Regions from separate parts of the Paenibacillus sp. sgz302148 genome, predicted to be linked through region 2. Evidence: a T-box and tRNA genes for the amino acid it is inferred to sense, from the RefSeq annotation. Region 2 holds a T-box; the other holds one or more tRNA genes.
What was found. A T-box is a leader RNA that pairs with one kind of tRNA and senses whether it is charged. The one in region 2 lies ahead of leuS (leucine--tRNA ligase), so its partner is inferred to be a tRNA-Leu.

Region 1: it encodes a tRNA-Leu, which carries the amino acid that the T-box ahead of leuS (leucine--tRNA ligase) is inferred to sense. The anticodon was not compared.

The regions. Positions count from the first base shown of each region.
Region 1 is NZ_JBVYOJ010000007.1:1,055-15,639, forward strand. Features, by position in the region: gene AC0LWM_RS11655 (amidase domain-containing protein) at 1-416, shown strand, start outside; gene AC0LWM_RS11660 (oligosaccharide flippase family protein) at 488-1,882, shown strand; partial or broken gene AC0LWM_RS11665 (methyltransferase) at 1,886-2,375, shown strand; gene AC0LWM_RS11670 (hypothetical protein) at 2,496-2,912, shown strand; tRNA gene AC0LWM_RS11675 (tRNA-Leu) at 2,999-3,085, shown strand; gene AC0LWM_RS11680 (spore germination protein) at 3,355-5,010, shown strand; gene AC0LWM_RS11685 (GerAB/ArcD/ProY family transporter) at 5,007-6,113, shown strand; gene AC0LWM_RS11690 (Ger(x)C family spore germination protein) at 6,110-7,300, shown strand; gene AC0LWM_RS11695 (hypothetical protein) at 7,583-8,785, shown strand; gene AC0LWM_RS11700 (divergent polysaccharide deacetylase family protein) at 8,782-9,612, shown strand; gene AC0LWM_RS11705 (N-acetylmuramoyl-L-alanine amidase family protein) at 9,595-10,287, opposite strand; gene AC0LWM_RS11710 (YqzE family protein) at 10,407-10,610, shown strand; gene AC0LWM_RS11715 (hypothetical protein) at 10,625-11,575, opposite strand; gene AC0LWM_RS11720 (YqhG family protein) at 11,726-12,730, opposite strand; gene AC0LWM_RS11725 (DEAD/DEAH box helicase) at 12,727-14,511, opposite strand.
Region 2 is NZ_JBVYOJ010000009.1:180,573-197,401, reverse strand. Features, by position in the region: gene AC0LWM_RS15390 (deoxycytidylate deaminase) at 18-536, opposite strand; gene AC0LWM_RS15385 (homocysteine synthase) at 561-1,853, opposite strand; gene AC0LWM_RS15380 (ComEA family DNA-binding protein) at 1,941-2,519, opposite strand; gene comER (late competence protein ComER) at 2,734-3,567, shown strand; gene leuS (leucine--tRNA ligase) at 3,649-6,102, opposite strand; T-box leader at 6,176-6,404, opposite strand; gene AC0LWM_RS15365 (class I SAM-dependent DNA methyltransferase) at 6,499-7,308, opposite strand; gene AC0LWM_RS15360 (CvfB family protein) at 7,283-8,200, opposite strand; gene rsfS (ribosome silencing factor) at 8,197-8,520, opposite strand; gene yqeK (bis(5'-nucleosyl)-tetraphosphatase (symmetrical) YqeK) at 8,541-9,125, opposite strand; gene AC0LWM_RS15345 (nicotinate-nucleotide adenylyltransferase) at 9,115-9,702, opposite strand; gene yhbY (ribosome assembly RNA-binding protein YhbY) at 9,761-10,057, opposite strand; gene aroE (shikimate dehydrogenase) at 11,497-12,375, opposite strand; gene yqeH (ribosome biogenesis GTPase YqeH) at 12,394-13,527, opposite strand; gene AC0LWM_RS15325 (YqeG family HAD IIIA-type phosphatase) at 13,524-14,045, opposite strand; gene AC0LWM_RS15320 (DUF4129 domain-containing transglutaminase family protein) at 14,206-16,443, opposite strand; gene AC0LWM_RS15315 (DUF58 domain-containing protein) at 16,470-16,829, opposite strand, start outside.

The DNA.
Region 1 (14,585 bases), on a different contig from region 2:
CACTTGGCGGAGACTGTACGAATTTTACGTCCCAGGTCCTTGGCGATGCTAAGGAAGGGGGCGGGTTGCGGATGACGAGCATATGGAGAAGTGGAAGCCGTGCATGGGTACAAACGGATGCATTCGAACGTTTCTTGCGTTACTCCGGATACGGGCGCTTAATTGCAAAAGGAACTTTTGCGGAAATTACCCGGTCAAGCGAAAAGCATCCTGATGGCGCGATCGCAAAATTACTGCCAGGCGATGTGATCGGTTATATGCTGGATGGAGATACCGACCATTTCTCAATCGTCGTAGGGCAGGATGCGAATGGGTATCCTTTGGTCAATTCCCATACCGCAGATCGGTATCGCGTACCGTTTGACCTTGGCTGGGACAAAAACACGAAGTATCTCTTATTTCATATCAACGATTAAAAGAAACGGGAAGTCTACCTCAAATACTTTGTTCATATAATCATTAGGACAAGGTTATTTGAGGTGAAAATATGAACCTTCCCGCCTTTATTAAACAAACGGCGCTGCGTACCGGCGCTATTTTTCTAGTTAAAGCGATCGGCCTCGTTGTTCGTATTCCTTTGTTCCGGCTGCTCGGTTCGGAAGGAACAGGTATCTATCAAATTGTATATTCCATCTATGGCTTTGCGCTTACGCTCATCTCCGGCGGTTTCCCGACCTCACTTGCGCTAATGACCGCCAAAGACAGAAGGCGGGGATGGCAATTTTTAAAAGGTTCGGTTATGCCATTCTTCATTTTGGGGGCTATATCCGCAGTACTTTTTTACGCGTTAGCGCCCCAAATTGCGCATGTTCTCGGAGATCGCAGTTTGACTTTCCCCATCCGCTGTCTTACGCCCGCGCTTCTTATCGTCCCTCTGCTGCAGTTATATCGAGGTTTTTTGCAAGGCATCGAATTGTACGGATATGTATCGGCTTCCGAACTTATTGAACAAACGGTTCGTGCCGGCACAATGCTTTTGCTGGTCGTAGTATGGATGAAATACGGCATTCATGCTGCTGCAGGCGGGGCTGTTTTCGGTGCTTTTACAGGCGCTTGTACCGCATTATGGTTTTTATGGATTTTGCGCTATAGCAAAAATTTCGTGCTTGCCATCGACAAAGGAACTCACGCTAATTCTATTCGCTGGCTAATCCTTGGGCCTGGAATATTTTTGTTTATGAAATCCTCCTTTTCCATTGCATTAACGCGTCTGATTGTCCCCGCATCGGATTTTCTGGATGCTTTAATCATCCCTAGCCGTCTTCAGGCGTCCGGTCTTAGTCAATCGAAGGCTATCGCGGTTTTCGGAGAAATTTCCGGAATGGCTTCGACTATTGTATATATGCCTACGATTCTTACTGCTGCATTATCGTATACGATTGCCTCGAAATTAGCGGCGGATTGGCAAAATAAAAAGAATAGGGATTTTGCAGAACGTTCTAATTTATCATTAAAAATCGGTTTATTCTGGGGTATCGGCTCCATGTTGGTGCTCTTATTTCACGCGGATGAACTATCCATTCTCATATTTGGCAGTATCGGGGCGGCCGAAGCCATCCGTTATATGTCTTTCGCTCCGCTGATTGCCGGCATGCGGGAAATCACGACGACGATATTATGGGCATCCGATCAAAAAAGGGCACCATTGGCCGGTTTGCTTCTGGGCCTTACCGGTTCGGCCACCGCTTCTTATTATTTGACCGCAATACCGGGATTCGGATACGCCGGTGCCGCAATAAGCGTATTGGTCTTGGAATTAATATCGTTTGCATGGAATGCCATTGTTCTGCAAAAACGAAGCAGGGGCGCTTTTCCCGCGGTCACGTTTTGGATGAGCTCGATTGTTCTTGCGGTGGTCGTTTTTCTTTATGCCCTTCAGTAAAATATAATTGATGTCTGGAATGAGCAGGTGGAAGCGGGCAACGAGTGGACGAAGCCGGTTAGCCGGGAAACGATCGAACAAGCAAGAGAAGGCAATTGGAGCATCGTCCTGACTCCGATTAAGCCGGTGCCGAGCTCATGCATGGCAGGAAGCATGCCGGGTACTGAAACCCGGTGGAACGATGATTGCAGGTTTCGTGAATCCGTTGCTGTATATATTTGACCCTGAACAGGAGGATCGCGGCATTCTTGACGTGAAATATGCGATTCCTTATTCCGATTTGACGAGCCTCGGCGAGAATCAGCTGCGGCTTCACATGGAAAACGGAAGAGCTCTGGAGTTTGGGCATTCTTTAGAGGATCAGATCCAGGGGCAGATCGACGCCGGTTTTGTCATCGCGGGATTTTATGAGGATACGTATGGCGGCAGCAGACCGCTTGATGCTTATATTCCTTCTTTTATCGCGACGAGGGCGGTTAAGACTCGTTTATAGAACCGTGCATAGGCAGGGCTGTGGCTTCTAGCTGCAGCCTGTTTCTTGTCTGCAACATTATGGGTGAATCATTCGTTAGTTGGAGGACAGTATTTTCCAATAATAAGAGTGAGGGATTGTATGCGAAAAATTGTGATGCTATCGATGCTGATCGGAGTCATTTTAGCCATTGGAACCGGATGTGCCAAGGAAGAAACAATTCCTGATCTATCGACGAAGCAGCTTCAAAACTTTTATCCAGGCGATACCACGAATGTCACGCTCGTCAAAATCCGAAGCGGCGAGACAGGGGAACTTCGGATTTTATCCGACAAAGATAAGGTTCGGCAATGGATAGAGCTTATCAAGTCGATGGAATTCGTTCCTGATCCGAATCAAGAAGGCAGGGCCGGTTTTTTATATTCCGTTTCGCTTTATGAAGGGGAGGCTCTCAAGCTTGGGTTTACGAATAATACGATGGGGAAGCATTATTACTTGAACAATGAAAAATTGCTGGAGCAGATCCGAGTGCAATATAAGGCGCTTGAAGGTTCATAAAAAATATTAAAATTTTATTGACAAGCGATAGTGATCCATGATAAATTATATTTCGTTGACATGAAAAAACGTCGACAAAACAAAATGCGGTCGTGGCGGAATTGGCAGACGCGCTAGATTCAGGTTCTAGTGGTGTAACAGCCGTGGAGGTTCGAGTCCTCTCGACCGCACCAGTATCAAAGGATTCAGCACATGAGCTGGATCCTTTGTTCGTTATAGGGAAACTCTGATGATCATACATAAAAAATACGAGCGGAGCTATGGTTCTAGTGGTGTAATTCTGCTTCGCAAGTGGAGGTTCGAGTCCTCTCGACCGCACCAACATCTGAGGTTTCAGCGCAAGAGCTGGAGCCTTTTTTGTTTTTCGATATCCTATACATGGTTTTTCCTCCTTTGGATATACTACCCAGATAAACGTCCGTTGATTTGGGGGTGCTCACTGTTGTTGGATCTGTTTCTTCGTAAATTATTTCGATCAGGCAAAGATCGGACCCAAGCCGCTGCGGGTACGTATGGGAGCCCGAATGTTGCAAATCGGAACGGTTCCTTTTCAACCCGAAACGGTGTCAACGGTACTTGGAAAGCAGCCGATGCGGCACAGCAAAATTCGGACTCTCCTACCTTTTCCAGTGCGGAAGAAACGATAGAGGCTATTCAGCAAAAGTTGATGCATCCGACGGATTTGGTCACAAGGCAATTTACGGTTGGCGAGGACGGACCGCTATGCACGGTCATGTTTATCGACGGCCTGGCCGACAAAGCGATGATCAGCGATAACATCATTCAAAATATCCAGCTGTTTGCGGGCAATGCGGGGGCAGGCGCTTGTGAACAAGTTTTTAACCGGTTAAAAACAGGATTTATCTCCACTACTTCCGTTTCGGAATCGGACAGATTCGACGAAATCGTCAGCTCCATCTTGTTCGGCGATACAGCCTTATTCGTGCACGGCGTATTGCGCACGCTCATGATCGGCAGCAGAAGCTGGCCGGGGCGCGGGGTGGAGGAGCCGGATACGGAAGCGTTGGTTCGCGGTTCGCGTGAAGGGTTCACGGAAAATTACCGCGTCAATACGTCGCTCATTCGCCGCAGGATCAGCGACCCGAATTTGCGATTCGAGTCGTTCAAGATCGGACGTCGTTCGCATACCGACATTGTCCTCAGCTACGTTGAAGGCATTGTAAACCCAGGATTGGTTTTTGAAGTGAGACGGCGCCTGCATTCGATCGATGTCGACGACGTCCCCGAGTCGGGCATGATCGAGCAATGGATTCAAGACAGCTTCTTGTCTCCGTTCCCGCAAGTGCAGCACACGGAACGGCCGGACAAAGTATCCGCGGCGCTCATCCAGGGCAGAGTAGCGGTCTTGATTGACGGCACGCCGTTCGTTCTGGTCGCCCCCGCCGGTTTCACGGCGGTATTCCAAAGCCCGGAGGACTACAACGAACGATTTTTGATCGGCTCCCTCATCCGGCTGCTGCGGTATTTCGCGGCATTTATCTCCTTGTTTCTGCCGGCCATTTATATTGCGTTGGTTGAATATCATCAAGGCATGATCCCGACAAATCTCGCCTTTTCTATCGCCGGCAACCGAGAAGGAGTGCCTTTTCCCGCCGTGGTCGAAGCGTTCATCATGGAGCTGACGATGGAAATATTGCGCGAGGCGGGCTTGCGGCTGCCGAAACCGATCGGCCAGACAGTCGGCATCGTCGGAGGGCTAGTCATCGGCGAAGCGGCCGTAGCCGCCGGCGTTGTCGGTCCGATCATGGTGATCGTCGTGGCGATTACGGCGATTTCTTCCTTTTCTTTGCCTTCTTATAGCTTTGCCATATCGCTGCGAATCTTGCGGTTCATCGTTATGCTGATGGCTTCTTTCCTTGGACTGTACGGCATTATTTTGGCATTTATTGCAATCTGCGTTCATCTGGTCAACATGCGGACGTTCGGAATGCCTTATCTTGCTCCGATTACGCCGGTATTTTCCGAAGATTTGAAGGATAGCTTCTTCCTTGCTCCATCCACCATGATGGAGCAACGACCGAATATGCTGCTGCCGGAAGACAAACAGCGAATCGACAAAACGGGTGATACAGAATGAAAGCTTTCCCATATGCCGATCAGCAGATCGGTTACAAAGAAGTTGTCCTTATGGCCGCATCGGTTATGACGAGTATCGGTCCGCTTGTTTTCCCAAGAATGTTGGCCAAGGCGACGGAATCGCTAGACGGCCTTATTTCCATTACGCTGAACGGTTGTTTGGCCTTAGCCTTGGGGTGGATGCTAGGAAAAATAACAGCATATTACCCGAATATGAACTTTTTTGAATATAGCGGGAAGCTGATCTCAAAGCCGGTCACCTATATGATTTGTCTATTAGCCGTGCCGATTTATGCTATGGTCGTTGCTTTCGAGATCCGCGCAATCGCCACGATCACCAAAATGCTCATGTTTAACCAAACGCCGATTGAAGTGATTACACTTTTGTTTCTGCTCGTTGTCGTCTATGCGGTTTCCGGGTCGCGAAGCGGGCTCATCCGGCTGAATACTTTGTTTTTCCTGCCGATCCTTTCGATGTTGGTGGTCGTATTTGCGCTCGATATCGGAAAATTGGAAATGGACAATATAGAGCCGATATTCGTGACGAGCTGGCAGGGCATTTTGCAAGGCATGCAAGTTTCGTTTATTCCGTTCATTGGCTTTAACGTAATGCTGTTTTATTCCCACCTCATGAACGAACCTCGGAAAATGTCCCGTGCGCTAGCGGCAGGAATATCAATCCCGTTTGTGCTGTCGCTCGTTGTATATTTCTTTGACGTTGCCGTATTTTCAAGGGAAGGGGTTGCCACGATGACGTTTCCGACGATGGAGCTGGCGAAAACGGTGGAAATTCCCGGCGGTTTTTTTGAGAGGTTCGAATCGCTCTTTTTTACGGTTTGGATCATGACGATTTTCAATACGACAACGATTTATTTCGACTGCATGCTGATCAACTTGGGGTGGGTATTTCCGAAATCGAAAAAAATCGTTTGGGTTTGCTGGCTTGCCCCGGTTATTTTTATTGTCTCGATGCTGCCGAAAAATAATGTGCAGCTTGAGAGGATCTTTCGGCTTGCGGGTTATGGCGCATTGTTTTTTGCCGTACTGCCGGTTCTGTATTTGTTGCTGGCGAAGTTCAAGAGGAGCGGGGTGAAACGGCAATGAGACGGCTCGGCACACTCTTGATTGCTTCTTCATTGCTGTTTGCGACCGGCTGCTGGGATCGCGTTGAAATTGAAAACCGCGGGTTCGTCGTTGGCGTTGCGCTCGACAAGCCGGACAAAAGCAAGTATAAGGCGACGCTTCAAATCGTCATTCCCGCGGGCATGAAAGATTCGAAAGGAGGGGGCGGGGGAGCGTCAGGTGCCGAAGGCAAGCAGGCGGAGCCGACCGCGTATACGAACGTAACGGCGGAAGGAGCGACGATCGTAGAGGCGATTCGGAGGGTCGGGACGAAGACGAGCCGTACGCCGTATATGCAGCAGCTTCAAATGATCGTACTGTCGCAAAGCATGGCCGAAGAGCTGCCGAAGCTGATCGATTATTTTATTCGCAGCCAAGAAATACGCCAAAGCATCAAAGTGATCGTCGCCAAAGGAGAAGCGAGGTCCATTCTCGACATTCAGCCGAAAACGGACAAGCTGCCGGTGCTTTATTTGCGTTCGGAATTAAACAATTATTTGATGACATCAAAAATGCTGAACGAGGATTATTACCGGTTGGGAGAAATCCGCGAAGAGCTGCTGGCGGGCAATTCGATCGCGCTGCCGTTCGCCGAAAAAACCGGAAACGATGTCAAGATCGACAAAGCTGCGGTATACAACGGAAAGACGTATCGGTTCGCCGGATTACTGCAAGAAAAGGATATCGAAATATTGAATTTGATGAAAGGAAAATACCGGAACGGGCTTGTCGATATATCGATGGAAGGTGGGCATGTGGTATACGAGGTTAATAAAACGAGCCGAACGATCCATATCGACGAAGCAGGCGAGGGACATATGAAGTTTACGATTTTCGTACGAACAAATGGAAGTATTAGAGAGGTTGACGGGATGTTCGATTTTTCCAATCGAAAAACGATTGACGATGTAAAGCGCGGCGCGGAACGCGAATTGGCCAAAATCATCAAGCATACGTTGAACAAAGCTCAGAATGTGATGCGGTCCGATGTGCTCGGGTTCAACAAAGAGCTAAAAAGAAAGCGGTATAAGCTTTGGAAGCGAATACGCAGCGATTGGGACGGCGGAAAAAACGAATTCGCCAAAAGCGAAATCAAGGTGAAGGTTAATGCGGAAATTATGGGATCGGGTACTCTGACCGAAACGGTGAAAGGAGAGAGCGAGCCGTAATATGGGGTGGAACATATGGCTATGGGCGTTGTCGGCCGGAATCGTTCCGTATGCGATATACAGAATCAACCGGATGTTGAATCGGAAAGGGGCACCCCCTTGGAAAAAAAACCAGAGCGAATAGTGATAGGAGCGATATCAAACGAGCTTACCCCTGTTATGCAAAATGCGGAATGGGGGTTTTGTGATGCGATGGTCGTTTTTGGTTTGTCTCGGACTACATATTTCAAAGGCCGGAATCGAAAAATGTAAGTAGCTCGCATAAAGCGCGGAGGTACAGCCATGAAGCGAATTGCCGTTTGCATTGCATGGATGCTCATTATTTATCAACTGTTATGCCCTGGAACGGTTGAAGCGGCCGCAATAAACAATCATGATATACCGGCGGAAGAGGATGCCGCGGCAGCTCATGACGATCGTCATTTGATCCGCCTTGAAGTGGCGGTATCGCCCGACGCCAAGCTGCGCACGACGCTGGACGTCGATTCGGCGAAGGTAGCCAAGGAGCTGCGCAAGCTTCCGAGCACGGGCTTAAAGAAACCGTATTTCACCTCCGACAGCTACGTAACCGCTGAAATGAAAGGCATTAAACGGACATGGGCTTACGATCGCAAAAACGCAATGCTGGTCGATACGCTGCAGGGCGATACGGTAGCATTGAGCCCGAGGCTGGAAGGCTGGTTCTCCATTTTGTTCGAAGCGCTTCGAAGTGCGCATTATGGCGCCAAAGTGTCTTGGAAGGATGCCCGAAACATCTTGCCGCGAAAGTCGTATTTTACGGTGCTCGATCTGGAAACCGGCATTGAGTTTCGGGTTCAGCGGCGGGCAGGGAGCAGCCATGCCGATGTGCAGCCGGTAACCAAAGCGGATACGGTATTGATGAAGCAAATATATGAAGGCAAGTGGAGCTGGAATCGTAAGGCCGTACTTGTCAGGAAAGACGGTTATACACTGGCAGCTTCGATGCACGGCATGCCGCATGGGGGAGATGGAATTCCGGACAACAATTTTTCCGGACATTTCTGCATTCATTTCCAAGACAGCACGACCCACCGATCAGGGAAGGTCGATTTCACGCATCAGCTAATGCTCCATAAAGCTGCGGGCTTATTCGATGAGAAGCTTGCTGAGGCGACACCCCAAGAAATCGTCGACATGTTCCTGATTGCTTTGCAGCATCATGAAAAGCAATGGATCCGGGCATTGTTCGACGGAGCGTCGCCGCATGCCGGTCAATCGGATTATTTTGCCGACAACATGATGACAATCACCTCCGTTCGCAAGATCGATAAAGATCCGAAAATCACGATTACAGAGGAACAGACGGAACTGCAGCTGCCCGTAAGAGTTAAGGTATTTCGCGAAGGATCGGGCGAAGACGTTGTAACGTACGAATTTCATTTGAAAAATGACAGTGTGACGAAGGGCTGGAAAATTCATTACATTTCCATCCTGTCCAAACGAGGAGGAGCGCGAAAAGAATGAGAAAAATCGGCTATTCCTTAACGATGATCATGGTGCTATTGGCTTTGTTAGGTTTAACGCCACAGTCGCACGCGACGGTGGTGAAGCAGGATGTCGGTCGCGGGACAAGCCGCGATTCCGGGAAAGCGGCCGATTCAAGTTCACAGCTAAAGCCGCTCGCGATTGTCATTGACGACTTCGGCAACAATATGGTCGGCACGGAGGAGATGTTGAATATGCCTGTTCCGATTACGGCAGCTATCATGCCGTTCCTTCCCTCCACGAAGAAGGACGCGGAGCTCGCATTCAGCAAAGGGCACGACATCTTCGTCCATATGCCGATGGAGCCGGTAAGAGGAAAGCGAAGCTGGCTCGGGCCGGGCGCCATCACGTCGGATTTATCGGACGAAGAAATCCGTAAACGAGTAAACGAAGCGATTGATCAAGTGCCTCATGCAGTCGGCATGAACAATCATATGGGCTCCAAGATTACGGTAGATCAGCGGATCATGCGAGTTGTTTTATCGGTGTGCAAGGAACGCGGACTGATGTTTTTGGACAGCAAAACAACTCATAAATCCGTCGTATCGTCCATTGCCCGCGAGCTCGGCGTACCCGTCATTGAAAACCGGCTGTTCTTTGACGATGTATACACGACGGCGCATATATCCAAGCAAATGCGGCTGCTGCAGAGCAACCTTGGCAAGCACCCTTATTATGTAGCGATTGGACATGTCGGGCCCGCGGGCAAAAAAACAGCGGCGATCATCCGCGAATCGATTCCCGCGCTGCAGAAAGAAGCGAAGCTCGTGAAAGCTTCGCAGCTGCCATCATTGCTTCAGCATTAACAAATAGTTCTGGACGCCGGAGGCGACGGCCCGTGCAATTTCGTCTTGTTTGCTCGGATCGGTCAGCATCGCCCGGTCCTTGTAGTTGCTCAGGAAACCCATCTCCACGATGACGGCGGGACATTCGGCATACCTTAGTAAATAATATTTTTTACCGGACCTTGGCTGAGTCGATGTCCCTTGCATCACATTCAACGTTTCTTGAATCTGGTGAGCGAGTATGTAGCTTAGATCGTGCCGCTGGTAAAAAACAAGCGGCCCTCGCTCGGTCTTGTCTTTGGCCCAGTTCACGTGCAGGCTGATAAGTACCTGTGAAGGAATCTCCACCGAAAGCTGCTTTCGGTGGGCCAAATCTCGGGTATGTCTTGATTTGGACTTCAGCCAGCGGTTTTCATCGCTCAAAGCATAGTCGCCGTCCCTGTTCAAAACGACATTGTATTTTCGGCTTTTGAGCAGTTCATACAATTTTTTGGAGACGTCGAGATTGATCGTTTTCTCCAGCAAAGTACCATAATGCGCCCCGCCGTCTATTCCTCCATGCCCGGCATCGATGATGATTTCGGTGTGCAGGAGCGGGTCAAAATCGGTTGCCGCAGCGATTTTGGCTTCGGCGCCATGGACCCAATAAGAGCCCGCTAGCAGCATGACGATGATGGCGATAGCGAAACGTTTCATATGTCCTCCCCCTAATGCAGTCTACGTATTATAATGTCAAATTTCGGCGGTAATCATGCGTCTGGCGGACGTTTAATCTACGGGGATGGGGGCAAACTATGAGGGGGAGGGATCGATTAATGGCAAAAAGCGATGAGTTGGTCAAATATATTACGCAACGTGTCGTTACGTATATCGATACGCCAAAACCGGAGCGCCAGGAGCGGCCCGTAGTCGTTAAGGAGCATTGGATGGTCCGCTGGTTCGGTGTCGTGCCCTTCGGCGTACAGATTTGGTTAAACGGGCGCCGCAATAAAAATAACGAAACACCCCCGACTTCTTAGGGGGTGTTCTTGCTTTAATAATAAAATTTGCCGATGCCTTGGAGCTGGCGAAAAGGAATGTACCGAATTCCGTCTTCGTCGGCCGCGATATAAGGATCGCAGCCTTGCCGGATTGTATAACCGATGATAGGCAACGGAAACAATACGGTGTTATCGAACATCTCGGCTGTAAACGTAATTTTTTTCCTTTTATCGATCGCCGTAAGAAGCTGTTCCGCCTTCGTAACGGAGACAGGTTTTTGCGACAACCATACGAAGCGTTCAAGCGGATCGAACGAAGGAAGGCTGCGTGATTGCTGAACCGGCAACGGGGTTGTAACTGGATTTGCAGACCAAACGAAGCTTGAAATCGCTTGCGGAATTTGCTGTACGTGTACGGGGAGAAGTTCGACCGTTTTGGCATGTAGAATAAACGGGTCTTCCGTGCCTATGGATACTTTCCAAAAAGCCATAAGCGCATGAATGTATATTCGCTCCAGACGAATGTCCTTACGCTTCATGAACGAATCAAAAGATACATGATCGGAGATGAGTTCTTGCTGTACCATGCCTTGATACAGCGTTTTGAGACTAAAAATCGGACTTGCGCCTGTTCCGTATTCGGTTAATTGCAGCTCGCCTTGAGGCGTTGCGCTCACAATCAAATAACCGATTTCTTGATCGTTTTTGCTTATGATGACGACCCATCCGTGCGTACCGGGACCAAGCGGATACTCATCCCATTTCGCTTCCTTCCAACCCGCGAATTCCGACTGTTTGGCCAGTTCCTGAATCCATTGATCAATGAAATCATGGCGTTTGCCGTCGCTTGTTTCTTCAGCCTGAGTAGAAGAAGGAGAGGGGGAGTTTGTTTCTGTTTTTGCGACGGACGTCATCCCAATTGCCTTTGTCGCTCCGATTGTATGAGAACCGACGCCCGATACAACGAAGAGAATGGCGATAAAGCCGACGATTATTTTGTACATGGCACACCTGCTTTTTTTTTAATGGTCTCGGGGTATATCTATCAATCTCTGAACTCATTGTAGCGAATAGACTAGAAAAAGGTTGTAATTCCATGTCGTCGCGCAGGGTAAATATTTGCTTGTTATTTTGCGGTCTTTTAGCGAGTTTCGTCAGTTGCCCGCGAACGGATCGGGACATAAATGAAAAATTCCGCACCCTGCGGCGGAAACGGCGATTCTTGGCTTGTATTGCCATTCGATCTCGGCTTTCCGATTGTTGAATTGTTCCTCGACCTCCGCTTTTTTGCCTTCTTCCGACGATTGGATAAGCTCGGTGTAGTATGCATCGATACGATGAAGCTCGTCGTTCAATCTTTCTTGGGCTTCTCGAGCCCATGTTCGGTCATATGCGGCCAGCTTCTTCTCCAAATGGGCTTCCAGCTTCGCCATCGCACGCGGAAGTGTTAATAACGTGCGGGTGACATAAACGTTCACCGGAAGGCGCGGCGTCATTTTTTTCATCAGAATGCGGTCGTGAAACTGTTCGACGATGTCGCCGGTAACAAGTGATATCGCCAGGGAATGCATTTCGTCGCGTTTCATGTCGCATTGAAATTCCACTTTGTAATTGATGCCGAGCCATGTGCCGTAAGGGTACGATTGCTTATCTCCACGCTGCAGCGACTTCGGTTCCTCGAACAGCATCACGAAGCTGCCTCCGGCCTTGGCGGCTTGAAAAATTTGCTCCAGCCTGCTGCTGCCGTATGTGACATCGTCCTGCGGAATGCGGCCGGCATAGGCCGGAGCTGCCGGTGTAACGCCGAAATAACGGCCGAGGATGCTGTCCTGCGCGCCATCCGTAGTTTGGGAGCCGGCAGCAGCGGAGGTTGGTCCGCCGGGACTTGCCGGACTTGCCGCCCTCGGACCGGGGGGCTTGGTTGCGGCTTGGCTCGATGCGGTCATTTCGGCCCGGTCGAATATAAACTTGAAGGTCATCGTTTCCGGGGGAACGCCGGTACGCTCGACAAAACTCCAGTAATAGGATCGGTTCGTCAATGCGCGGTCCGCCTGCGGAGATAGCTTAACGGTCACGAAAGAAGGCTGCTTCTCGATAATGTGACAATCCGTCGCTTCCAAATAGCGAAGCACGTATTTTTGTACTTGTTTTCCGTTCATGGCCTCACCTCGACTGATTGTCCTACCGCATCCAGAATGGTGCCGATCGCCATGTCCGGATCATCGGTTTCGTGCTCGACCTCGTCTTTGATCGAAGCTAATGAGGTGCCCAGATGATCTAGCCGATTGCGAATGTCGGCGTCATTTTTCGATTCCAGCATAATTTTGTATATATTTTTTTCGAGCGATCCCGATTTTTCGAATCGTTCCAAAATGACGTCGAGCCGCCCGATCACCATCTCGAACATATTGATTTTTTCATGCAGCAGATTGAGAATATGCTCTTCGATCGTGCCTTTCGTCGACAAATTGTAAATCTGAACGTCCTCGGTTTGGCCGAGACGATGAACCCGCCCGATTCTTTGCTCAACGCGCATCGGGTTCCACGGCAGGTCAAAGTTGATGATGTTGTGGCAAAATTGGAGGTTGATGCCTTCGCCGCCGGCTTCGGTCGCGACCATCACCTGGGCGCGATTACGGAATAAATCCATCATCCAATCTTTTTTGCCGCGATTCATGCCGCCCCGGTACGGAACGGCGATCAACTTGTGCTCCTTGAAATATTGCAGCAAATATTCCTGCGTTGCGCGATATTCGGTGAAGACAATCACCTTGCCCCCGATGGAACGGATGAGCTCCATCGTTTTTTCCGCTTTCGTATTCGCCTTGATCGGGCGGATTTTTTCGACGAGCGCCCAAATTTTCGAACGAATGGGGGAATCCTCGCTTGTTTTTTTGAACAGATTGACAAGCGTCAAGAAAACGGCATCCCGGCTGGAGCAAACTTCACGCTGCAGCGTGACAAGCGACAAAATATTGTTCAGATCTCCCGCGGCTTCATTGTAGCGCTGTCTGACAAAGTCCGTAACGCCTTCGTATAAGCCTAGTTCCTCATCCGATAGCGTAAGCGGAATGTTCTTCACGATACGTTTCGTGAAGCGGATATCCCCTTCGCCGCGCCTGTTGCGGATCATGACCTTGGCTAATTCCTCCTGCAGCTGGGACTCGTTTTTCGGAATTCGTTTGTCCACGACAAAATTGGCGGCGAAGCTGCCTTGCCCGCCGAGCTGTCCCGGCTTGAGCAGCGTAATGAGGTTGTACAGCTCGCTCAAGTCGTTTTGCACCGGAGTCGCGGTGAGCAGGAGACAGTATTTTTTTTTCAAGATGTTGATGAATTGATAGTTCGTCGTTTTTTTGTTCTTCAGCTTATGCGCTTCATCGACGATGAGCATGTCGTATTCCATGTTCAGCAGCGTTTCCCGATGGGGATCGCGTTTGGCCGTATCCATAGAGGCGACGACGACGTCGTATTGCCACATATATTCCTTTTTCTGCGCGACGGCGGATATGCCGAATTTCTGATTCAGCTCCCGAACCCATTGCAAGACAAGGGAAGCCGGAACAAGAATCAATATTTTGCGGATGAGGCCGCGAACCAAATATTCTTTCAGGATCAGTCCCGCTTCGATCGTTTTGCCTAACCCGACTTCATCGGCCAGAATGGCTCTACCGCGCATTTCGAACAATACTTTTTTGGCGGTATCGATTTGGTGGGGCAGCGGCGTAAGCTGCGGAATATGACTCAGGCATTGCAGGTCGTCGAAGCGGTGCACCAGCTTCGATTGCTCGGCTTCATAAGCGAGCTGGTACAACGTCCAGTCATCCCATGGCCCGTTTTTGGCCATTCGACTTTCCATCTGCGTAAACCAGCTGCGATCGTAATGAATGTGCAGCAGATCGTCCAGCGGACGGATGTCGCTCGGATTGTCGATGTTGCGCATGCGAATGCCTCCTTCTGGTATGATTCTCCATCCTTTAGTATGGACGAAAAGACGATCGTTCATAACCGCGATAC
Region 2 (16,829 bases):
CAACTTGCCCGATTGAATTAATTCTGGACTTCGGCGACCGTGCTCGCCGGCGGCTCGTACTGCTCGAGCCTGCGGAACACGATCCCCTTTTGCTCCATTAAAGCTTTCACTTTGTCGCTATCCTTCGGGTAAGACCGATGGTAGACGATTTCGGCTATGCCGCTGTTGGCCAGCATATTGGCACAAGTCCAACAGGGCTGGTCGGTAACGTAAACGGTGGCGCCTTCGCGGTCGATCCAGTCCGTGAACAGGAGCAGATTTTGCTCCGCATGAATGGTGCGGATGCAGCGCTGCTTCTTTACGACCTTCTCCTGACCGTTATCCTGGACGATTTCATATTCCTCGACCAGCATACAGCCTGCCTCGGAACAATCCGCTACCCCCATCGGCGCGCCGTTGTAGGCGGTGCCGAGCAGCTTTTTGCCCTGAACGAGGACAGCTCCGACGTGCCGTCGCGGACATTGCGACCGCGTGGAGGCCATGTAAGCAATGTCGAGAAAATACGTGTCCCAATCTTTCCTTAGCGATGCGCTCATGTTGCTCTAGACTCCTCTTGCTTGTTAGCTCTGGCTCGCTTGGAGCGCTTGGCTCAAATCATAAATGATATCGTCGATGCTTTCCGTGCCGATCGACAAACGAATCATGCCCGGCCCAACACCTGCGGAAATTTGCTCTTGCTCGGACAGCTGCTGGTGCGTCGTGCTCGCCGGATGGATGATCAGCGACTTGGAATCGCCGACATTGGCCAAATGCGAGAACAGTTGAACGGCATTGATTACTTTTTTGCCGGCTTCTACGCCGCCTTTGATGCCGAACGTCATGATGGCGCCTTGGCCCTTCGGCATATACTTCTGACCCAGCTCATACGAGCTGTGGCTTTTTAGTCCCGGGTAATTGACCCATTCGACGGCATCGTGAGACTCCAGGAACTCGGCGACGCGCTGCGCGTTCGAGCTGTGGCGTTCCATGCGCAGATGAAGCGTTTCTAGCCCTTGCAGCAGCAAGAACGAGTTAAACGGCGACAGCGCCGCACCCATGTCGCGAAGCAGTTGCACGCGAGCCTTGATGATGTAAGCGATCGGACCTACCGCATCGGTGTATACAACGCCGTGGTAGCTCGGATCCGGCGTCGTCAAGCCCGGGAATTTGCCGCTGGCTTTCCAGTCGAACTTGCCGCCGTCCACGATGACGCCGCCGATCGACGTGCCGTGCCCGCCGATAAACTTCGTCGCGGAATGAACGACGATATCCGCACCATGCTCGAGCGGCCGGCACAGGTAAGGGCTTGGGAACGTATTGTCGATAATGAGCGGGATGCCGTTTTCGTGCGCGATTTTGGCAACGGCTTCGATGTCGAATACGTCGCCTCTCGGATTGCCGATCGATTCGGCATACAGCGCTTTTGTCTTATCCGTGATCGCGGCGCGGAAGTTTTCCGGATTGCTTGGATCGACGAATTTGACATTTAACCCGAGCTTCGGCAGCGTTGTAGAGAACAGGTTGTACGTGCCTCCGTACAAGCTTGTCGCCGAGACGATTTCATCGCCGGCTCCGGCGATGTTAAGCAATGCGTATGTAATAGCCGATTGTCCGGATGCGACGGCCAGTGCCGCCGGCGCTCCTTCGAGGGCGGCGATGCGCTTCTCGAAAACGTCCGTTGTCGGGTTCATTAGACGAGTGTAGATGTTGCCGAATTCTTTCAGCGCGAACAAGTTCGCGGCATGATCCGTGTCGCGGAAGCCGTAGGATGTCGTTTGGTAGATCGGTACGGCGCGGGACATCGTGGTCGGATCGATTTCTTGGCCGGCGTGAACCGCCAGTGTTTCAAACGAGAGCTTGCGTTGGTCTGACATAGTATTCCCTCCCATGGGTAGTGTTATCTTTATAGCGGATACACACTTCTCCATCTTCTCATATTTTCCACAAAATTTAAACTTGTTTTAAGGGCCGGCTTTTATTTTTTTGCTGATTTTTTCGAACATTTTCGAACCAATGCCCTTAACGTTCAGCAAATCCTCGACACGTTGGAATTTGCCGTGCGCTTCGCGATAGTCAACGATCGCTTTCGCCTTGCTTGCGCCGATTCCGGGTAGCGTATCCAACTGCTCGGCAGTTGCGATGTTAATGTCTATTTTTCCGTCATCTTGACTCGTATCGTTCGCGGAGCTAGGCGTCTCGGCGTTCGGCGCGACGACCCGATCCGGCTTGTCGGGCGGTTCAGTAGGCGCAGCTTGCATCGGCTTGTCTTCGGCGGACGTTGCGGCCGGTACGTTAATCTTATCGGCCTGGTCCGACTTCGACTCTACCGAAGCGGACTTCTGCGGCGGATTAACCATCGCGCCCGGCTCCGTTGCTTCCAGCGCCGATTTCATTCCCTGATCCAGAGCGGCCCATCCTGCCGGCTCTTCCGAACCGGAGGGCGAGAGCATCGCAAAGCCGATAAGCAGCAGTCCGATCGCCGCCAGAACAGCGCAAACGACGAATCCTTTCATCGAAGCGGTGCGTTGTGCTGGAATCATCCATTCCCTCCTTTCAATCTGTATAATTGAACGATTGTCCCGCCATAAATGATGGAAATGCCGCTAGGATCACCTCCTTAAATTCAATATGATAGAACTGACTTTACAATTGGCGAATGACGGCGCTTGTTCGGGCATATATTTGATTAATCCCGGTATCGCTCAGACTATGCTGACCAGCCAGCCATATCGCAACCGTCTGGAGGAATTCATGATGAATGTCGGATTTATTGGAACAGGAAGTATGGGGAGTATTCTCATAGAGGCAATGATCCAATCCGGTTCTCTCGTGCCGGAACAAATAGCGGCAACGAACCGCACGTACAGCAAGGTCGAACGGCTCGCCCTCCGGTATCCCGGCCTTAAAGCTCTGGACACGGTCGCGGAAACGGCGGCGTCAAGCGATATCGTCTTTTTATGCATCAAACCGATGGAATTCAAAAAAGTGATCGATGAACTCCAGAACGTCGTCACGTCTGCTCATATTGTCGTGTCGATTACGAGTCCCGTGCAGATCAGTCAATTGGAAAGCTTGCTTCCTTGCAAAATCGCCAAAGTGATTCCAAGCATCACGAACTATGTTTGCAGCGGCGCATCGCTCTGCATATACGGGGAACGGATGCAGCACGAAGATATCGCCTTGGTGGACAACATGCTCAGGCCGATCAGCATGCCGATAGCCGTAGACGAACGTTATACCCGCGTAACTTCCGATATTTCAAGCTGCGGCCCGGCTTTTATCGCCTTCTTCGTTCAGAAGCTGGTTGATGCTGCGGCACTCCAAACGGGAATCCCCCGGGATGAAGCGATTCGGCTCGCGAGCGAAATGGTGCTCGGTACCGGCAAGCTGCTTACCGTCGGCGGATTAACGCCTGAAGCGCTCCAGCAGCGCGTAGCCGTGCCCGGCGGAATTACCGCCGAGGCGCTACAGCTGCTGCAAAGCGAGATGAACGGCGTATTTGATCAGCTCATTCGCAAAACCCATGCCAAATACGACGAAGATTGCGAGAAGGTCGAACAATCGTTTTTCGGCCAAAGCGTTGAATAGCGGGTGCTCCCATACCGACGGCTGCTGCTTGCATGCACGTCGGCGAAGCGGGAGCACCCGCTACGATTTTTAAAGTATTTTCTAGCCTACTACGATATTAACCAATTTGCCCTTGACGGCGATAACTTTGCGAATCGTTTTGCCCGCCAAAGCTTCTTGAACCTTCTCCAGCTCCATCGCCGTTTGCTGCAGACCCGCTTCGTCCAAGTCACTGGCAACCATCGCGCGCTCCACGATTTTGCCGTTGACTTGAACGACAACTTCCACTTCGTTATCGACTGTCAGCGCTTCGTCATATACCGGCCATGCCGCATAAGTAATCGATTCGTTGTGTCCGAGCTTCGACCACAGCTCCTCAGCAAGATGCGGCGCAAGCGGGGACAGCATTTGAACGAAATGCTCCATTGCCTCAAGCGGCAGCTCCTCGGCCTTATAAGCTTCGTTGACGAAAATCATCAGCTGGCTGATCGCCGTGTTGAAGCGCAAGTTTTCAAAGTCGTCGGTTACTTTCTTGATCGTGCGGTGCCATGTCCGCTTCAGCGCGTCGCTGCCGCCTTCCGCTTTGATTTTCGGATTCAGCGATCCGTCGTCGGTGACGAACAAACGCCAGATGCGGCCCAAGAAACGGAACGAGCCTTCGACGCCGTTCGTGTTCCATGGCTTCGTCGCTTCGAGCGGCCCCATGAACATTTCGTACATCCGGAGCGTATCGGCACCGAATTGGTTCACGATTTCGTCCGGGTTGATGACGTTGCCGCGCGATTTGCTCATTTTCTCCATATTTTCGCCAAGGATCATGCCTTGGTTCACCAGCTTAAAGAACGGCTCCTTCGTATCGACGACGCCGAGGTCGTACAATACTTTATGCCAGAAGCGCGCATACAGCAAGTGAAGTACCGCATGCTCCGCTCCGCCGATGTACAGGTCGACCGGCAGCCATTTCTTCTGCAGCTCCTTCGAGCACAGTTCCTTGTCGTTTTTCGGATCGATGAAGCGCAAGTAATACCAGCAGCTGCCCGCCCATTGCGGCATCGTGTTCGTCTCGCGGCGCGCAGGCAAGCCCGTTTCCGGGTCGACCGTATTGACCCAGTCCTCTACGACCGCAAGCGGGGATTCTCCCGTGCCCGACGGCGTAATCTGATCCACGTCCGGCAGCAGCAGCGGCAGCTGGTCTTCCGGTACCGGCTTCATCGTGCCGTCCTCCAGGTGAATAATCGGAATCGGTTCGCCCCAATAACGCTGGCGGCTGAACAGCCAGTCGCGCAGACGGTACGTTACTTTGCCTTGGCCTTTGCCGTTCGCTTCGAGCCACGAAATCATGGCGGCAATCGCCGGTTCGTTCGTTAAGCCGTCCAGCAAGTCCGAATTGACATGCGCGCCGTCGCCGGCATAAGCTTCTTTGGCCACGTCGCCGCCTTGAACGACTTCGATGATCGGCAGATCGAATTTCTTCGCGAACTCCCAGTCGCGCTGGTCATGGCCCGGCACCGCCATAATCGCGCCCGTGCCGTAGCCGGCAAGCACATAATCGGCGATCCAAATCGGCACCTTCGCGCCGTTCACCGGATTGATCGCATAAGCGCCCGTGAATACGCCGGATTTGTCCTTGGCGAGGTCGGTCCGCTCCAGATCGCTCTTGCGCGCCGCTTGCTCTTGGTATGCCTCGACGGCGGCCTTCTGCTCCGCGGATGCGATCCGCGCGACAAGCTCATGCTCCGGCGCAAGCACGCAATACGTCGCGCCGAACAACGTGTCCGGACGCGTCGTGAAAACGGTTAGCTTCTCGCCCGGATGGCCCTCGATCTCGAAGTTCACTTCCGCTCCCTTCGATTTGCCGATCCAGTTGCGCTGCATGTCTTTGATGCTTTCCGACCAGTCCAGCTCCTCGAGGTCTTCCAGCAAACGCTCCGCATACTCGGTAATTTTCAGAATCCACTGGCGCATCGGCTTGCGGATGACCGGATGGCCGCCGCGTTCGCTCAAGCCGTCGATGACTTCCTCGTTCGCGAGCACCGTTCCGAGCGCCGGACACCAGTTCACCGGCACCTCCGCTACGTACGCGAGACCTTTCTTATACAATTGGATAAAAATCCATTGCGTCCACTTGTAATAATCCGGATCGGTCGTGCTCAGCTCGCGGTCCCAGTCGTACGAAAAACCGAGCGACTTGATTTGGCGGCGGAAGTTGTTGACGTTCGTCACCGTAATGTCGCGCGGGTGTTTGCCCGTGTCGAGCGCATGCTGCTCGGCCGGCAAGCCGAACGCGTCCCACCCCATCGGATGAAGCACGTTGTAGCCGCGCATTCTTTTGAAACGCGAAACGATATCCGTTGCCGTGTAGCCTTCCGGATGGCCGACATGCAGCCCTGCTCCCGAAGGATAAGGAAACATGTCGAGCGCGTAAAATTTAGGCATGCTGTCGTCGTCCAGCACTTTAAACGTTTTGTTCTGTTCCCAGTACGCTTGCCATTTCGGCTCGATCGCTTGCGGGTTATAGCCCTGCGATTGGCCTTGGCCTTTAGTCTCTTCTGTCATGTGAATCGGCTCCCTTTACTCTGCCCTATATTGGTTTCATTTCGCTAAAAAACCTCTCATCCGTAGCGAATCCGCTAGGGACGAGAGGTTAATTTCCCGTGGTACCACCCTAGTTAGCAGCAGACATGCTTTGTCCGTGCTCACTTTGACCCTTAACGCGGGGTACGGTACGGTTTCGCCGATCGTATCGGTTGACCGCACAGCTCCAAGGCGAGTTCATTATACTCCGTATATCGGCTTTCACCTTCCGCCGACTCTCTGCAATACGCCGTACAACTACTGCTCCTTATCGCAGCCTGATGTTATACACAAATTTTGTCGAATTTGATGGTCAAATTTATAATGATTATATGAAATTTGCTTGTCAAATGTCAAGCAAGTTCCGCTAGAAGGACATTATTTCAACGCCGTATAAAATACGCGCGACGTCGTATCCGGCGAAACCGGCTCAAATCGAAAGTCGGCATAAGCCTGAACGTCGCGGAAGCCGATTTCTTGCAATGCGCGCAGCACCCACTCCGGCTCGTAAGCGCGCTGTATATGTACTTCGTCGATCCGGCCGTAGAGACCGCGGCCCTGATCTTCCTGATCGCCGCGGGCAAAAATCGTCAGCTGATGCTCGATTTCGCAGCGCTCCTCGTCCAGGTCGCTGACCCAGATGTAAGCAAGATCGTCCTCATTGAGAACAAAAGGCTGCTCCGCCGCATACATGCGCAGCTGGTTCGGATGATGCATGTCGAAGATGAAAGAGCCGCCTTCCCGCAAGCCGTCATAGGTTTGCCGGAAAGTAAGCAGCACATCGTCCTCTTCCGTTAAATAGTTGAACGTGTCGCAGAAGGAGATGACCGCATCAACCGGCTCGCCCAGCTCCCATGCCCGGATGTCCTGCTGCAGCCATGCGACCGAGCCTTGCCCCGGCGGCTGGAGCTCCTGCTTCTGCCGGGCGATAGCCAGCATGTCCGCGGAAAGGTCGATGCCGAACACACGTCGGCCCGACCTGGCGAGCGGCAGGGCGATGTTGCCGGTGCCGCAGCCGAGATCGGCTACTGTACGAGGTTTGCCGTAACGCTCCCAGATGTGCTCCGCAAATTGGACCCATTCCGGGTAAGGCATTTCCTCCATCAACCGGTCGTAAACGTTCGCGAATTGTTGATACGATTGCACCTGCTTCGCCTCCTCGCTATTCCTCTTCGGCTTGGACCGCAGGCGCTGCCGCCTTGCCCGATTCCGTCAAATGCGTCCAGCTGCCTTGCTGTGTGACGAAACCTTCTTTCATCAGCTTGCCGATCGCTCGCTTAAAAGCGCTTTTGCTAATATTGAATTTTTGCTTGATGATGTCGGCAGGCGTCTCGTCCGAATAAGGCATCGCTCCGTTCGGACGCTCGCGCAGAAACGCCAAGATCCGGTCCGAATCCTCGACGCGTCCGACTTCTTTTCTTTCCTGCATCGACAAATTGACTCTGCCGTCCTCGCGAACGAAAATTACGCGTGCCTTGACCCGCTCCCCGAGCCGGAGCTTGCGCGTCCGCTCCGAAGAATGGATCATGCCGATCGCGCCGAAGCCGAGAACGCCTCCGTCGCACAATACGAAAGTGCCCATTTGCAGCGGCTTGTAGACCCAGCCTTCGACCCATTTGTTCTTCCAGCCTGTCGGCGCATGGAACGCCCGTTCCATCAGCTCCCGTTCTCCGGCAAGCGTCGCCTTCAACCGGCCTTGCTTATCGTGGTCCATCGTGACGAACACTTTGTCCCCGACTTGCGGGCGCAGCTCTGCGAATTCCGGCAGCTCCTTGATCGGCAGCAGCAACTGACGGCCAAGCCCCATCTCCAGAAAGCAGCCGAGCCGCGGGTGAACGTCCGCCACCTCCAGCAGGGCAAGCTCGCCCAGCTTCAATAATGGCTTCTTCATCGTCGCCGATGGCCGGTCCTCCGTATCGTAATAGAAAAAAACTTCCACGATGTCGCCGGGCTTTACCGTTTTGGTCGTCTCGCTATAATGAAGCAGCACATCGCGTTCGCCGTCGTTCACGAAATAGCCGTAAGGCGATTTCTCACGGACGATTTGCAGCGTGGCCGTCGTTCCCGCTTGGAAGCTCATCTTGTTTCAACTACTTTCGCGTCCGACCATAAGCGCTCGATGTTGTAATATTCCCGCTCGTCGCGATGGAAAATATGGACGACGACGTCCCCGATATCCAGCAATACCCACCTGGCCGAGTTCATCCCTTCGATGCCTTTGATCCGCGCTCCGTGCTCCTCCGCTTGCTTGCGGACTTCCGTTGCGATCGCCTGCACCTGAGTGTCCGAGTTGCCGTGGCAAATGACAAAATAATCGGCGATCAGCGATACGCCTTTTAAGTTCAACGCAACAACGTCCATCCCTTTTTTATCTTCGGCTGCTTTTACGGCAAGCTCCATTAATTGTTCTGAATTGATCGTCAAGCGTTCAGCCTCCCCTTATTTTGAAGTTCTTTGATAAGTCCGTTTCTCGCCAGCATCGTCAGCGGATAAATCCGCTTTCCCTGGTCGAGCAAAAATCGAATCGTGCTGTCAAATCCGGCAATCAAAGCCTTCTCAAGGCTATGTTGGGCTAATTCCCGTATATTATGCACGCCCGGAAAATCTCTTCCCGGTTCGATATAATCGGCCAAACAAACGATTTTGTCCAGCAGCGACATCGATTCCCGTCCCGACGTATGGTACCTGATCGCGTCGAGAATTTCTTCGTCGTTAACCCCGAAGTCCCGCTGGGCGGCAACCGCGCCAACCGGGGCATGCCACAATTCTTTGTCGTATTCCAGCAAAATCGCCGGCAGCCCGTGCTGCACGATCACCTCGCGCATCCGTTCGGTCGGCCAATATTTCGCGTAATCATGCAGCAATGCAGCCAAATCCGCCTTGACGGGGTCGGCTCCGAACCGCTCGGCCAATTGAACCGCCGATTCCATGACGCCAAGCGTGTGCTGCCACCGTTTCGGCGGCGTTTGCTCCTGCACCGCGGCGAAAATTCGTTCACGCTCCATACAGATCGTTCCTCTTAATGAATTGGAATACTTTCTCCGGTACAAGGAATCGAATGGATAGACCCTTGGTTTTCCGGTTGCGAATGTCCGTTGAGGAAATGTCCAGCATCGGCATCGGCACGACCGTTACTTTATTGCGGATATATTCCGGCAATTCCTCCAGCGCAAGCGTTGTGCCGGGGCGGGCAAGGCCGATGAAGGAAACCATGTCCGCCAGCTTCTCGATCTGATGCCACTTCGGCAAATATTGCACCATATCCGCGCCGATGATGTAATGAAAGCTGCGGTCCGGGTACATCATCTGCAATTCGGCGACGGTGTCGACGGAATACGATATGCCGCCGCGGGCAAGCTCGATATCGATGGCGCGGAAATACGGCTGAAAATCGATGGCGCGGAACACCATCTCGAGCCGCTCTTCAGGCGTTGCCTTCGGCTGATCCTCTTTATGCGGCGGAATGTTCGTCGGCAGAAACCAAACTTCATCCAGGGATGCCGCCTCGCGTGCGGCTTCTGCCGCGACCAGATGCCCGATATGGATCGGGTCGAACGTACCGCCCATAATGCCAATTTTCATGACGTTTCCCCTCCTGTTCTCGGTAAACGAATGCGCCGACAAAGACGGCGCAAGCCGTTTATCTTTGAGGCAATTCGATTTTTTTATTGTCGCGCGAAGGCTTATACAATACGATCGTTTTGCCGATCACTTGTACCAGCTCGGCTCCGGTGTTATCGGCAAGATCGCGGGAAATTTCGTCTCGATCGTCCATGCAATTGTTCAGGACGGAAACTTTGATGAGCTCGCGCACCTCAAGCGCTTCTTCAATGTGACGATACAGGTGATCATTTACGCCGCCTTTGCCCACTTGAAAAATCGGGTCCAAATGATGAGCGAGCGAACGTAAATACCTTTTTTGCTTTCCTGTTAACATTTCATTCATCCTCTATTCTAATCTTATGATTTGGAGGTTGCGTAATTTTTCGTCAGCTTGATGCCCGAAGCTTAAACAACTGGAAAAGGTGCAGTTATTTATAGAAAACCAGGTACTCTGGGAAAAATAACTGGAAAACCTCCATTTAAAAACTACGGATTTTCTCGATATTCCAAAATTCAGTTGAATTAAATGCATGTTTTCCATCTATTTGCACAGAAACAGCGATGGACGACGAAAATAACTGCAGGTTTTGCAGTTATTCCCGATTCGAACGTGCAGTCATGGCAACGCGACTGTGAGGCGGGCGTACGCAGTACGGCTCATGGCAACGCGACTGCGAGGCGGCGCACGCAGCACGGCTCATGGCAACGCGACTGCGAGGCGGCGCACGCAGCACGGCTCATGGCAACGCGACTGCGAGGCGGCGCACGCAGCACGGCTCATGGCAACGCGACTGCGAGGCGGCGCACGCAGCACGGCTCATGGCAACGCGACTGCGAGGCGGCGCACGCAGCACGGCTCATGGCAACGCGACTGCGAGGCGGCGCACGCAGCACGGCTCATGGCAACGCGACTGCGAGGCGGCGCACGCAGCACGGCTCATGGCAACGCGACTGCGAGGCGGCGCACGCAGCACGGCTCATGGCAACGCGACTGCGAGGCGGCGCACGCAGCACGGCTCATGGCAACGCGACTGCGAGGCGGCGCACGCAGCACGGCTCATGGCAACGCGACTGCGAGGCGGCGCACGCAGCACGGCTCATGGCAACGCGACTGCGAGGCGGCGCACGCAGCACGGCTCATGGCAACGCGACTGCGAGGCGGCGCACGCAGCACGGCTCATGGCAACGCGACTGCGAGGCGGCGCACGCAGCACGGCTCATGGCAACGCGACTGCGAGGCGGCGCACGCAGCACGGCTCATGGCAACGCGACTGCGAGGCGGCGCACGCAGCACGGCTCATGGCAACGCGACTGCGAGGCGGCGCACGCAGCACGGCTCATGGCAACGCGACTGCGAGGCGGCGCACGCAGCACGGCTCATGGCAACGCGACTGCGAGGCGGCGCACGCAGCACGGCTCATGGCAACGCGACTGCGAGGCGGCGCACGCAGCACGGCTCATGGCAACGCGACTGCGAGGCGGCGCACGCAGCACGGCTCATGGCAACGCGACTGCGAGGCGGCGCACGCAGCACGGCTCATGGCAACGCGACTGCGAGGCGGCGCACGCAGCACGGCTCATGGCTGCGCGACCGCGAGGTGGCGCATGCAGTACGGCTCATGGCAACGCGACTGCGAAGCGGCGCACGCAGCACGGCTCATGGCTGCGCGACCGCGAGCGGGTGCGCGCAGTACGGCTCATGGCTGCGCGACCGCGAGGCGGCGCATGCAGTACGGCTCATGGCTGTGCGACCCCCGACGCGGCGTACGCAGCTCAGGCCTGCATCGACTGAAGCACCGTTTCGCGCATCGCCGCTACGGGCGCGGGCAAACCGGTCCAATATTCGAATGCATATGCGCCTTGATAAATAAACATGCCGAGCCCTCCGTGAATGCGGCAGCCGATCGCTTCGGCCTGCTTCAGGAGCTCTGTCTTGAGCGGATTGTAAACAATATCGCTCACCGTAACCGCAGGCGTCAGCCAATCTGTTTCAATCGGCGACTCCCCGACATTCGGGGACATGCCAACTTGCGTCGTATTGATAACAAGATCGATGCTTCCTCCGATGGAGGCGATGTCTTCAAAGCCAATGCCGGTGATATCGCCGTACGCTTTAAAATCGGTGGCCAGCTCGATCGCCCGCTCCTTCGTCCGGTTCGCGATCCAGATGCGGCCGGGATTATGCTTGGCAAGCGCGTATACGATCCCTCTCGCCGCGCCACCCGCGCCGACGACCAGAATACTGCGACCCGCAAGCTCAATGCCGGTCTCCTCGATCAACGAACGGACATATCCGATCCCATCCGTATTGTATCCCTTAAGGACGCCGTTCTCGTTTACGATTGTATTCACGGCGCCGATCAAACGCGCGCCTTCGTCGATTTCATCGATATATTTCATCACTTCGACTTTGTGCGGAATCGTCACGTTGACCCCGCGGTACCCTAAGGCGCGGATGCCGCGCACCGCATCGTCAAGCTCCCCGGGCTTGACGTGAAAGGCGGCGTAAACGCCGTTTACGCCCGCTTCGCGAAACGCACGATTGAGCATAATCGGCGATTTGGAGTGGCGAACCGGATCGCCAAAAACGCCATACAGGACCGTGTGGCTATCGATGCCTGCCAGCGGCCCCTTTTCCCCGTCTCGTTCCATTCGTTTCTCCTCCCCCGATTAAATCAACGATTCCCGCGTGACGACTTTCACGCCTTTCGGCGCATGTATATCGATCAGCGCACCGGAGTCGCCATTGGCTTTAATCCAGCCTAGGCCGGAAATAAAAATGTCGGTGCTGCTTCCCCTCGGGATCCGAAGTTGGTGTTTCGTCCATTTCGGCAGCTCCGCAAGCCGTTCCTTCGTCGGCGGAACCAGCAATTCCCCCTTGTGCTCCTCGTACAACTCGTCCGCCCGCTCCAACTTCGTGCGGTGCAAATACAGCGAATTGGACAAATAGAACGTAAACGATTGGCGTTCTCCTTGCACGAAATCAAACCGAGCCAAAGCGCCCATAAAAATCGTCTGTCCTTCGTTCAGCTGATAAACCATCGGCTTCAACGGCTTGTCCGGCATGATCGTCTGCAAATCCGCCTTGGCGACGAGTTCGGTCAGCCTGGAAGGGTATACGATGCCCGGCGTATCGACGATCGCCTTGCCGTCATCAAGCGGGATCCGCACCAAATCAAGCGTTGTCCCCGGGTAGCGGGACACGGTCAACTCGGCGTCCAAGCTGCTGTAATCGCGAATGAGCCGGTTGATCAACGTGGATTTGCCGACATTGGTCGCGCCGACGACGTAGACATCCCGGCCCTTGCGATGTTTGGACAGCGATTCGAGCACGCGATCGAAGCCCGTATTTTTCTTGGCGCTGCACAGGGCAACGTCGACGATTCGAATACCCGCCAGCTTCGCTTGATGCTGCACCCAGTTTTTGATCCGGTTCCAGTTCGTCACCTTCGGCAGCAGGTCGATTTTGTTGACGACGAGCAATACCGGGTTATTGCCGACAAAACGCTGCAAGCTGGAAATCAAGCTGCCTTCGAAGTCGAACATATCGGTAATATGGACGACGAGGCTGTCCGTCGTTCCGATTTGTCCCAATATTTTAAGAAAGTCGCTTTCGTCCAAAGCTACCGAAGAAGCTTCATTGTAGTTCTTGATCCGGAAGCAGCGCTGGCATATCGCCGGCGTACGCTGGAGTGCTTGCTCCGGCAAATACCCCGGGTTTTCCGGCTTGTCCGTTTGCAGCTTGACGCCGCAGCCCGCGCATGCGTCGGCCGTCTCTGTATGGTGATTCCGTTGTTCCGTCATTTCCGATCCTCCCTGATGATTCCTTTCTTACGTAAACGGGACAACGCGATTTTTTCGATCACACGGTTGATTCTTGTAAAAAATCCTTCGTCCGCAAGCGAAATCGGGGTCACCAATATCGTGTACAGCCCCATCCGCTTGCCCCCCAATACGTCCGTTAACATTTGGTCGCCGATGACGACGACTTGCTCCGCTTTCAGCTCCAGCATGTCCAGCGCTTTGCGGAATGCCGCGTTTCCGGGCTTGCGCGCCGCATGGATGAACGGCAAGGAAACCGGCTCCGCGAAAGCCGAGACACGAACCTGCTGATTGTTCGACACGATCACGACGCGGAAACCGCGCGCTCTAACGTCGTCAAGCCACTCGATCAGCTCCGGCGTCGCATGGGGGTCTTTGGCGCCGACCAGCGTATTGTCCAAATCGGTAATGATCCCCCGGATTCCGCGTTTCTGCAAAAGATCCAAATCAATGTCATATATCGTGCTGACTTGCATGTGTGGCAAAAGCTTTTCGAACAATCCCGTCACCTCGACTGAGTTTCTACGCAAACTATACCATATATGTCCTTTTTGTTGCAAAGCACGGCCGCAAAGTGGGGCTTGGAATCATGCTGTTTCAATAGCTATGTGGATATAACGCGAAAGCCGCCCGGACCGACCGGACGGCTTCTTCAATCGATTACAATTCTTCGCGTATTTTTCGGACTTTCCCAAGCGCCGTTTGGAGCTCGTCTTCGGTGACGAACGAACGGCTGTATTTCGCTTTTTCGAAAATATGGAGCAGGACGTCCAAATCATGCTTCAGCGGACGATTGTTCGCCGACCATCGTTTCACCGACTCCCGGATGGTTTCATGCTCGCCACGCGTAAACCCTTTGCGCCGGAAAAACCGGAGCAGCTTCTCGAATTCGGCGACGATTTTGTGATTGACGTTAAGCCCTTGAGCGGGATTACGCTTGAACAAGCCAAGCGTAATTTTCTTTCTCCATATCACCCATGCGGCAGCGATTGCGACAAGAGCGGCGGCTCCTCCGGCGATACCGCCCCCTACGGAAATTCCGTTGCTTTCGATCGTTTGATCTTCTTCTGCGATCGTTCCTTCCGGCAAGGCATTCAAGTCCGGCTGCTGCTTTTCTTTCTCCGGCTGCAGCGCCGGCATCGTGAACCCCGGCGTCGGCTCAAACGGGATCCAGCCGTAGCCTTCAAAATAAATTTCCGCCCACGAATGCGCATCGGCGTTGCGAACCGTATACGTGCCTGCGGCATCCGGATCGATTTCCCTAAAGGAAGGGTCGTTCCGCATCATTTCGGACAAATCCCGCGGCGCTTGGCCCGGCGCATAACCTTTCACCCAGCGCGCCGGAATGCCAAGCGAACGCGCCATGACAACCATCGTCGTCGAAAAATAATCGCAGTAGCCTTCCTTGATCTCGAACAGAAAGCGATCGACGAAATCTTTGCTTTTGCCGAGGCTTACGTCAGGTTTGTTGTTGTACTCGTAATGCAGCTCCAAGTAATCCTCGATCTTCTTCATTTGATCGTATGGATTCGTTGCGCCTTTGACAATATCGGCCGCAAGCTGGCGCACGCGATCCGGAACCGTATCGGGCAGCTGCGTGTACTCTCTCATATTTCGGTCCGAGGGCTGCGGCGGCTTGGCTATTCTAAGCCCGGATACATCAATGACCGGCGCTTGCGAAATGACGACATATTGCTTCGGATAAGGCGTCTTCGATTTTTCGTTCCAATGCATTTCGAGCGATTCGGGGTGCCAAGTCAGCGTGTTGAAAACATCGACGGGCTTGTCGTTGATGCTTTCGAATCTTTCGATCGAATAAGCGCCGAACAAAACGGGATACTTCTGCTCGTTCAGCATCGTCACCATTTGCCGAATCTCTTGCGTTTGGAGCTTCGAGGTATCGAAAGCCCCGCCTTGAGGCAGCGGATTTTTCGACGATTCGGGACGCATTTCCCCAGCCTCGTCCGTATCCGTCCAGCCGGCTCCGGTGTATACTTTCTTGGACTCTCCGCGCCAATAGCTGCGCCTTGACGTCGTGACCGTCATGACGGGCGAATAGTCGTAATCGAAGCCTCCGCCAAGCTCTTTGTCTTCCCGGCTGTAGCCGGACGAGGCATTGCCCGTCGATGACAAAAACGCGGTTTCGCCGCTGACTTTCGGATCGCCTATGATCGGCACTTCTTTGCCTTGCAGCTTTTGCCATGCCGTGTACGGGTCCGGAATGACCGGATTAATATTCGGAGCAACGATTCCCGCCGCCATAATGATCGAAACGATGATGACGATCATAAATAACGCTACCGCGGGGTATTCGCTGAAGATCGTCCAGCCGTCCGGATTTTTCTGTTTGAACGTATAGAAGTGGTTGACAACGAGCATGCTGAGGCCGCTGAAAATAATCCAAGCGATATTATCCCACAGCACAAATTGCGTGAAGGAGTCAACGCAGGATAACACGACCACCGTCAAAACGATAAATACGATAATTCGCTTCTTGGAAACGACGAAGCTCTGGACAAGCACAAAAGCAATCCATATCGCAACGCCAAACCAAATGTACGGCGAAAACGGGCTTGCATTCAGCTCAAGCCATTGCCAGAAAGTCGCAAACGATCTGACCGGGACATCCGTGAATCGGTAATCCAGCACGTATGCCACGATGCCAACAAGAACAATCAACTGGACAAGATGCCGGATCGCGTATTTATAAAGCACAAGCCCTTGAATCAATACAAGACTGTACAACGTATATTTCGATATTTCAATCGTTTCGTCGAACCAATAATCGGTGACAAATTCGAGAAATTGCCAGAATATGATAGCGATCAACAGAGAAGTGAGTTTCGTATGCCAATCGGCCATTAGCAAACGAAACAGCTTCAATGCAAGACGTTGCATGCGTGGAACCTCCTCTAGTGCCGCCGTCAAGCCAATGCGGCAGGCAGCTCTTGCAGTGTGCGGATGGAATAGCCGACCATGCCTTTGGATTTCAGCAGCTGGTGCCACTCATAACGGCTGATCGGGGCTTCCGCCGAACCGACAAGAATTTGGCACGGCAGCATTTGTTTCCCGCGAAGCCAATTCATCGTCTGCAGCATCGTTTCGTCAGCCGAAGGACTGATGATCACGAAAATGCCGCCTTGCGGCAATTGGCGAGACTGCTCTTTCAGTATGGCGAGCAGCGGGCGCGTGCCGTTCGCCTCCACTTCGATCAAATGGGCGGAAATGTTTTTTTGCTGGGATTGTCCGCGTTTCGGTTCGATCATGGTCATGTCTTGTCCCGC